2 regions of the Halomonas citrativorans genome follow, and region 2 is predicted to be linked to the other one. Evidence: predicted binding sites of a transcription regulator. Region 2 holds the regulator's gene; the other holds the start of a gene.
What was found. Region 2 encodes LexA, which represses DNA repair genes until DNA is damaged. Its sites were predicted from a motif close to TACTGTNTANNTANACAGTA; they were not measured.

Region 1 (4,427 bases), on a different contig from region 2:
GCCGCTGGACGCTTTAATGACAATCGACTGCTCTTTACCGGTCGCTTTGTCTTTGGCAGAAACGTTCAGAATACCGTTGGCATCCAGGTCAAACGCCACTTCGATCTGCGGAACACCGCGCGGCGCAGGCGGAATATCAGACAAGTCGAAACGACCGAGCGACTTGTTCTGCGTCACTTGCTTACGCTCACCCTGAACGACGTGAATGGTCACGGCCGTCTGGTTGTCATCCGCCGTGGAGAAGGTTTGCGTCTTCTTCGTCGGGATGGTGGTGTTCTTGTCGATCAACGGCGTCATCACGCCACCCATCGTTTCGATGCCCAGAGTCAGCGGGGTAACGTCCAGCAGCAGTACGTCTTTTACGTCGCCGCCCAGAACGCCACCTTGAATCGCTGCACCTACGGCAACCGCTTCGTCAGGGTTAACGTCTTTACGCGCTTCTTTACCGAAGAAATCAGCGGCTTTCTGCTGCACCATCGGCATACGTGTCTGGCCACCGACCAGGATCACTTCGTCGATTTCAGACGCAGACAGACCCGCATCTTTCAGCGCCATTTTGCAGGGCTCAAGTGAACGCTGAACCAGCTCTTCTACCAGCGATTCCAGCTTGGCACGAGTGACCTTAACGTTAAGGTGTTTCGGGCCAGTGTTGTCAGCCGTGATGTAGGGTAGGTTAACGTCGGTCTGCTGGGCGCTTGAAAGTTCAATTTTGGCTTTTTCAGCGGCTTCTTTCAGACGCTGCATGGCCAGGTTGTCACCCGACAGATCAATACCGCTGTCAGACTTGAACTGGTCGACCAGGTAGTTGATCAGCGCCAAGTCGAAATCTTCACCGCCCAGGAAGGTGTCGCCATTGGTGGCGAGTACTTCAAACTGGGTTTCGCCTTCAACGTCGGCAATTTCGATGATCGAGATATCGAACGTACCGCCACCCAAGTCATAAACGGCGATGGTTTTATCACCGCGTGACTTGTCCATACCGTAGGCGAGTGCGGCTGCGGTCGGCTCGTTGATAATACGCTTAACGTCCAGACCCGCGATGCGGCCTGCATCTTTAGTGGCCTGACGCTGGCTGTCGTTGAAGTAAGCCGGTACGGTGATAACCGCTTCCGTTACCGCTTCGCCGAGGTAATCTTCGGCGGTTTTCTTCATTTTCTTCAGCACTTCCGCACTTACTTGCGGCGGCGCCATTTTTTTACCTTTTACTTCTACCCACGCATCGCCGTTGTCTGCTTCAGCGATTTTGTAGGGCACCATCTTGATGTCTTTCTGAACAACGTCGTCTTTAAAGCGACGGCCGATCAGACGCTTGATGGCGTAAAGCGTGTTTTCCGGGTTGGTAACGGCTTGGCGCTTGGCGGCCTGGCCTACCAGAGTTTCGCCGTCATCGGTGTAAGCGATGATCGAAGGCGTGGTACGGCCACCTTCAGCATTCTCGATAACTTTAGCACTGTCGCCATCAAGTACTGCCACACAAGAGTTGGTAGTACCCAGGTCAATACCAATAATGCGTCCCATAGCAAAAACCTCGAATTCAGTTGTCTCAATACTTAAAACGTGTGCGGGATTTCCCCGCGGGGTTGACCTTTATCTGGGGGCCGCCAGTGACTTTTCAAGGGCTTTTTTACGCTTTACGTCACTAAATCGGCTTAATTTGCCTTCTGACTGACCACGACCATCGCAGGACGAACCAAACGACCATTGAGCAAGTAACCTTTCTGCATCACTTCCATTACGGTGTTGGGCTCAAGTTCGGGGTTCGGCACCATCGCCATGGCTTCGTGCACTTGGGGGTCAAAGGGCTCACCTTGGGGCTCAACGCTTTCAACACCAAACTTATTGAGCACCCCTAGCTGCATGTTGAGCGTCATGGAAACGCCCTCGCGGTGCGCCTCAGAGGCGTCGTCCTGCATGGATTCAAGCGCTTTTTCCAGGCTATCCACCACCGGCAGCAGCTCTTTTACAAATTTTTCCAAGGCAAACTTACGCGCCTTGTCTGCTTCCTGTTCGGCACGGCGGCGAACATTCTGCGCTTCAGCGGCGGCGCGCAACGCCTGGTCCTTGGCTTCTGCCAGGTTTTGCTCCAGCTCATTTACCTGAGCGGCGAGTACATCGGCCTCCGGGTCGGCGAAGCTGCCTTCAAGCGGCGCCTCGTCGTTAATCAGGCCTTCCAGTTCCCCATCAATCAAGCGCTCTTCAGACTCCTGGTCCATATCGGCCTCACGCTGTTGGCGAGCGAGTTCGTCATCTAATGGAGTTTGCGGTTCTTTTGCCATGCCATGCTCCTCAAAAGGGTTCGGGCTTTTTCTGCCCAACACTGCTCATAAAAAGTAATCAATAAATCAGTTTTAAAACAGCCTTAAACACGTATAGAGGCTATATGGGGGCCATAAAAGCCATCTCAAGAGGAGCATTGAAGTCAGTTATCGACTACTGTATAAAACAACATTTATTGGATAAGTATCCAGCTTCTGTGTCGCACCGCCTCAGGAGGCATCATGCTTACTCAGCTAGCGATTCAAGATTACGCCATTGTCGACCGCCTTGAGCTTGACCTGACCCACGGCATGACGGCCATTACGGGGGAAACAGGTGCAGGCAAATCCATTCTCCTAGGCGCACTGGGCCTGTGCCTGGGTGAGCGTGCCGATGCTGGCAGCGTGCGCCACGGCTGCGAGCGCACCGACCTATCGGCGCGTTTCGACATTCAACACCTGCCCGCCGCCGTCGAGTGGCTAACGGCCCGCGAGCTCCCCACCGACGAATGCCTACTGCGCCGTGTAGTGACCGCCAGTGGACGTTCAAAAGCGTGGATTAACGGCCAACCAGCGACCATTTCGGACTTAAAATCGCTTGGCGAGCAGCTCATTCAAATTCATGGCCAGCATGCCCATCAAGCGTTAATGCGTGAAGAGGTGCACCTGGCCCTGCTGGATGACTATGCCGGGCTACGGGAGGCTCGCCAGCAACTGGCAGAAACCTTCCACGAATGGCGCAATGCGCGCCGACGGCTTAAAAAGCTCAGTGAAGAAGGCAGTGAAGTAGAAGCCAAGCGCCAACTGCTGCGCTACCAGGTTGAAGAGCTGGACCAGTTGGACCTGGGCGAAGGCGAACTACAGACGCTTGAAGAGGAGCAACTGACCCTTGCGCATGCCGAAGAGACGCTGCGTGAAACCCAGTTGGCTGCCGACTGCTGCGCCAGCGATGACGGCGGCGCGCTGTCGCTTCTTAATCAAGCTTATGCACACTTAAGCGCCCTACCGGGCAGCGATAAGGGCACACTTGCCAATACGCTCGCCATGCTCAGCGATGCGCGCATTCAGGTGGAAGAGGCCTCAAGCGAGTTGCAGCGCTTTGCCAGCAGCACCGAGCTCGACCCAGAGCGCCTGATGTGGGTGGAAGAGCGTTTGACGGATATACACCGCATTGCGCGCAAGCATCACGTCGCCCCTGAAGAAATTTACGCCCTGCATAGCACCCTTCAACGTGAAGTGGCTCAGTTGGAAGCCAGCGATGAGGACCTTGAAGCGCTGAGTGGACAGGTCGCCGAGTATCGTGAGCGCTACCGCAGCGAAGCCAAGAAAATCAGCGATACACGTCAAAAAGCTGCCCTGCGGCTGGGCAAAGAAGTTCAGCAGCAGTTGGCCTTTTTGGCCATGGGTAAGGCGCGCTTTGAAGTGGCCGTTGCTTCGCGTGAAACGCCTACGCCTGAAGGGCTGGATAGCGTACAGTTTTTGATCAGCGCCAACCCAGGCCAGCCTGCTCGCCCGCTCGCCAAAGTTGCCTCTGGGGGTGAGCTTTCGCGTATCAGCTTGGCGATTCAGGTGGTGGCCGCCTCGCACTCGACGATTCCAAGCCTGGTGTTTGACGAGGTGGATGTGGGTATTTCAGGCGCCACGGCGGAAATTGTCGGCCAGTTACTGCGCAAGCTAGGTGAGAACGGCCAGGTAATGACCGTGACGCACCTGCCCCAGGTGGCCGCGCAGGCGCATCAGCACCTGCATATTGAAAAGCGTGCCAAGCGGGATACTACGCGTACCTATATGGCCTTGCTGGACGAGCGAGGCCGCATCAGCGAGCTTGCACGCATGCTAGGCGGAGTGACGCTCTCTGACCAAACACTGGCTCATGCCCAGGAAATGCTGCATGCCAGCCAGCGCCCGCCTCATTAAGAGCTTTCTCAAATCACTATCTAATTAACGGCTACCACGCAAAATACCCCCATGCTGCTCCCTGTAGTAACAAGGAGCGGCATGAGGGTTTGCATCACGGCCAAAACAGGTTTTGCGGGAAACCCTATTTTTTATTGATCGGCACGTTAACCTGGCGCGTTACGTCCGACCCGCGAGGGCGTACGTAGAGTACCAGAGCGTGATCGACAAGCTCGTAGCCGTGCTCTTCTGCAATTTCTTGCTGGCGTCGTTCAA
Region 2 (4,427 bases):
TTGCCTCCATTGAACGCTCATCAATGGGCAGTGCGACATGGGAATCCGCGGCTACGCCGCCGTGACCAGGGAAGTGTTTACCCACAGCGCCCATGCCCGCCTGATGTAAGCCCTCAACAAAAGCGGCGCCTAATTGAGCAACGTGCTCAGGGTCACCACTGAAACTACGGTCGCCGATGACGCTAGAAATCCCGCTATCCACATCAAGCACTGGTGCAAAGCTTAAATCCAGCCCACAGGCGGCCATTTCCATGCCAAGCAACCAACCTGCGTCCATGGCGAGAGAGCGGCCTTCTTCAGGGTCTTGAGCATAACGCTCACCAATCCGGGCCATGGCCGGTAAGCGGGTAAGCCCTTTTTTGATACGCTGTACGCGGCCACCCTCTTGGTCAACCGCCAATAAAAGATCGCCCCGTATGCGCCTTATATCGCTACACAGCTTGCGCACCTGGTAGGCGTCTTCCACATTACGGGCAAACAAAATCACGCCACCGACAGCAGGTTCAAGCAGCAAGCGCTTTTCAGCATTGGATAATTCAGGCCCTTCCAGGTCGAGCATGACCGGGCCAATAGGTTGAGTCATTAGCAGGGATCCAACAAAAGGGCCGATGATTTTAGACGATCAACGCACAGAGTCAAAAAAGCCTCTGCGTAAGGCCATTACAGATGGCTGCCATGTAGCCAAACAGGCGTTCCAGGCACGGCGCGCTCAAAGATATAAAGCAGGTCCTCGTTGCGCATACGAACACAGCCATGTGAAGCAGGTTTGCCCATCGGTTGATCGGGCGGCGTTCCGTGTACATAAATATAGCGGCGCTGAGAGTCAACCGTGCCTGCACGGTTAAATCCTCGCTCTAACCCACACAGCCATAAAATACGCGTCAAAATCCAGTCACGTGTCGGATGAGCGTCGGCCAAGTCACTTGAGAAAATTTCACCGGTAAAACGCCTGCCTCTAAATACCGCATTGACCGGCTGTTCATGGCCAATTGCCGCGCGAACATAGTGCCAGCCATGCGGCGTTTGGCCACTTCCTTCTTGCTGGCCAACGCCAGCGCCTCCAGTAGAGATAGCGCACTCAAAGTCTGGTGTTTGACCCTGCCACCAGCGCAGGATTTGTGCGCCGGTATCAATTTCGATCCAGCCGCCTTTTTTAGGTGGCAACTCAGCTAACAGGGGCGTTCGCATGCTGCGCTCCTTCAACCTCTTGCGGCAGTGGAGCATTCATGGCGGCAACGACCACAGGGCGCAAGCGTCGCACTAAATCACGCACAGTCACCTGCTCCTGATAATCCTTGGAGGCGATATCACGTAGCGCATCCAGCCCCGACAAGGTGAAAATGACCGTACCCAACATAAAGTGCAGCCGCCAAAAACGCTCGGCATCGGGTAAATCAGGGGTCGCCTTACGCACAAGCCCGGTAAAGCGGGTAAACACATCCCCATATTGCTCTTGAATATGGCGCCGTAAATGCCCCTGCGCTTGGCTATAGGCTAATCCCAATAAGCGCATGAAGACTTTCAAACTATCCCGTTCAGCAGGCACTGCCAGCACCGTGGTGGCCATTGTTTCAAGCAGCTCTTCCAGGGGGATGGCACGATCGGCGTAGTGGGCTTCAAGCTCATCGAGCGCACCATGAAAACGCTGAGTAAACGGGTCTAGATAGCGCGAGAATACGGCTTGGATAAGGGCTTTCTTGGAACCAAAATGATAATTAACAGCCGCCAGGTTTACTCGCGCTTTACTGGTAATGTTACGCAGTGACGTTTCAGCAAAGCCACGCTCTGCAAACAGCACCTCAGCGGTATCCAGAATGCGTGACACCGTGTCAGATTGTGCCATTATGGCCTCCGGAGAAACGAGTGTTTAAAACATGCCAGAATAGTAAGTCATATCTTAATCAGGCTCAATCACCCTTATTCACCGATTTTTTTAATTGGCTACCCTGCACATTAGCGTTAATTCAAACGTCTTACCGCTCACAGACAGTGTTTTAACAAGCTGCTTTTTTAACCATGTACTGGATAGAGCAACATACTGTATACTTAAACACATACTGATCAAGCAGACAGATACCGACTGTCTTTTATTGTTTATGGAGTTTGGTATGTCGCGGCCACTCACAGCACGTCAGCAACATGTTTTTGATTTTATAGTAAAAACCATGGGTGAATTCGGCTACCCTCCCACCCGCGCCGAAATTGCCAAGGCCTTGGGCTTTAAATCCCCCAATGCCGCTGAAGAGCATTTACGTGCTCTTGAGCGTAAAGGCGTTATCCGGATTATTCGCAATACGTCGCGGGGGATTCGCCTCCCCAACCAGGAAGCTCAGGACGTTAGCGAATTACCCGCCACCGTTGCAGCCAACAGCAATGATCTTCCGCCGATGGGCTTGCCAGTTATTGGTGAAGTGGCCGCTGGCAGCCCGATCCTTGCAGCGGAGCATATTGACCGTTACTGCCCGCTACCCGCGGAATATTTCACCCCTAAAGCCGACTACCTCCTGCGAGTACGCGGTTTATCCATGAAGGATGTGGGCATCCTGGAAGGCGATTTACTGGCGGTGCACCGCACTGATCGTGTACGTGACGGGCAAATCGTCGTTGCGCGGCTGGAAGATGAAGTCACCGTAAAACGCTTTCAACGCCAAGGGCATCAGGTCATGCTGATTGCGGAAAACGCTGATTTTGCACCGATTGAAATCGACCTGCGAACCCAATCCCTGGATATTGAAGGCGTAGGTGTAGGCGTCATCCGTGGCGGTAATGGCCAAGCGCTAGGCTAATAAGCCGTTTGCGTAAAATCGGATTTTAAAAGCATCAAGGGGGTGGCCATTTTCATGACCACCCCCTTGTTTTGTTACTGGTTCAGCTTAAACAGTTTTTAAAACGCTTAGCTAAAGACAACGGTCTTATTGCCGTGGATCAAAACGCGGTCCTCCAGATGCCAGCGCAGGCCTCGCGCCAATACGGCTTTTTCTACATCGCGCCCAAAGCGAACCAGGTCAGTTGGCGTATGGCAATGGCTCACACGATGAATGTCCTGCTCAATAATCGGCCCGGCATCCAACTCCTCCGTCACGTAGTGGCACGTCGCGCCAATTAGCTTTACGCCGCGCTCATAAGCCTGATGGTAAGGCTTGGCGCCGGCAAATGAAGGCAAGAAGCTGTGGTGAATATTAATCACCTGCCCAGCATAGCGCTCACACAACGACGGGGGCAGAATCTGCATATAGCGCGCCAATACAATACAGTCCGCTCGCGCGTTATCAATAAGCTCCTGCACCTGAGTAAACGACTCTTCCTTATTATTCGGGTCCACCGGCACATGGTGATAAGGAATACCGTACCACTCAGCGATTGAGCGCATGTCTTCGTGATTAGAAATCACACCGGCGATATCACAATCCAGCTCACCTGCCTGCCAACGGTAAAGTAAATCCACCAGGCAGTGAGACTCACGGGAGACCATGAGGATGACGCGCCGACGCTTTTGAGTATCCATTAGCGCCCACTGCATGGAAAACTCTTGAGCAATTGGCTCAAAGGCGCTGCGTAATGTTTCAACGGACATGCCAAGCGAATCGGCCAATATCTCATAACGCATAAAAAAGCGGCCCGTTTGCAAGTCAGAATGCTGACTGGCCTCGGTGATAGAGCCGCCTTGTTGAGCAATAAATCCAGACACACGGGCAACAATACCCACCTGATCGGGGCAGGAAACGACTAAACGGTAATAATGAGACATGTGAAGTACTCTTGACGACCTACGAAATACAAATGACAAACCACTATTGGCATCGTCTATTGGCATAGTGCAACGGCGCCGCAAACAGCGGCTAAATAGCGACGCCGTAAATAACGGCTGCCTAGTGTACCGGAACCCTATTAACGAAGCACCGTTATCTAATGTCGGGGGTCATTGTTAGCCGCCCCTGCCTTCCCGTATAGTTAAGGCATTACTTTTTAGGCTTTTCATAACCGATGCATCCACCACGCGTTCAACTTCGTCCTCGCCGCCGCCCACCTCTGCGCCTACTGCCGCTGGGTGGGTGTGGTGAAATCGGCATGAATCTAACGCTGTATGGATACGACGATCACTGGATCGCGGTCGACTGCGGCATGATGATTCGCCAGGATTTGCCTAACTCGCCCCTTCAAGTACCTAACCTGGGCACCGCCGAGGCACTGAACATAACGCCCCAAGCGTTATTTATAACGCATGGGCATGAAGATCACATTGGCGCGGTTGCCTGGTTATGGCCCAAGTGGAACTGCCCTATCTATGCCACCCCACTTGCGGCAGGTCTCTTACGTGCAAAATTCGCTGAACACCAGCTAAGTAGCGCCGCGATTAAGATTATCGAGCCGGGCGAAGCAATGGAAACGGCGCCCTTTTCGGTGCGCTATTTGCCGGTTACTCATTC

Region 1: recN (DNA repair protein RecN) is a predicted target of LexA. The motif match lies at 2,432-2,451, and genes of this name have one in related genera.

What each region holds. Positions count from the first base shown of each region.
Region 1 covers NZ_JABUYX010000003.1:26,707-31,133, forward strand. Annotated here, with positions in the region: gene dnaK (molecular chaperone DnaK) at 1-1,518, opposite strand, end outside; gene grpE (nucleotide exchange factor GrpE) at 1,650-2,276, opposite strand; gene recN (DNA repair protein RecN) at 2,499-4,172, shown strand; gene fur (ferric iron uptake transcriptional regulator) at 4,297-4,427, opposite strand, start outside.
Region 2 covers NZ_JABUYX010000022.1:37,055-41,481, forward strand. Annotated here, with positions in the region: gene nagZ (beta-N-acetylhexosaminidase) at 1-583, opposite strand, end outside; gene INT20_RS15060 (L,D-transpeptidase) at 661-1,188, opposite strand; gene INT20_RS15065 (TetR/AcrR family transcriptional regulator) at 1,166-1,843, opposite strand; gene lexA (transcriptional repressor LexA) at 2,109-2,786, shown strand; gene purU (formyltetrahydrofolate deformylase) at 2,894-3,748, opposite strand; gene INT20_RS15080 (ribonuclease J) at 4,069-4,427, shown strand, end outside.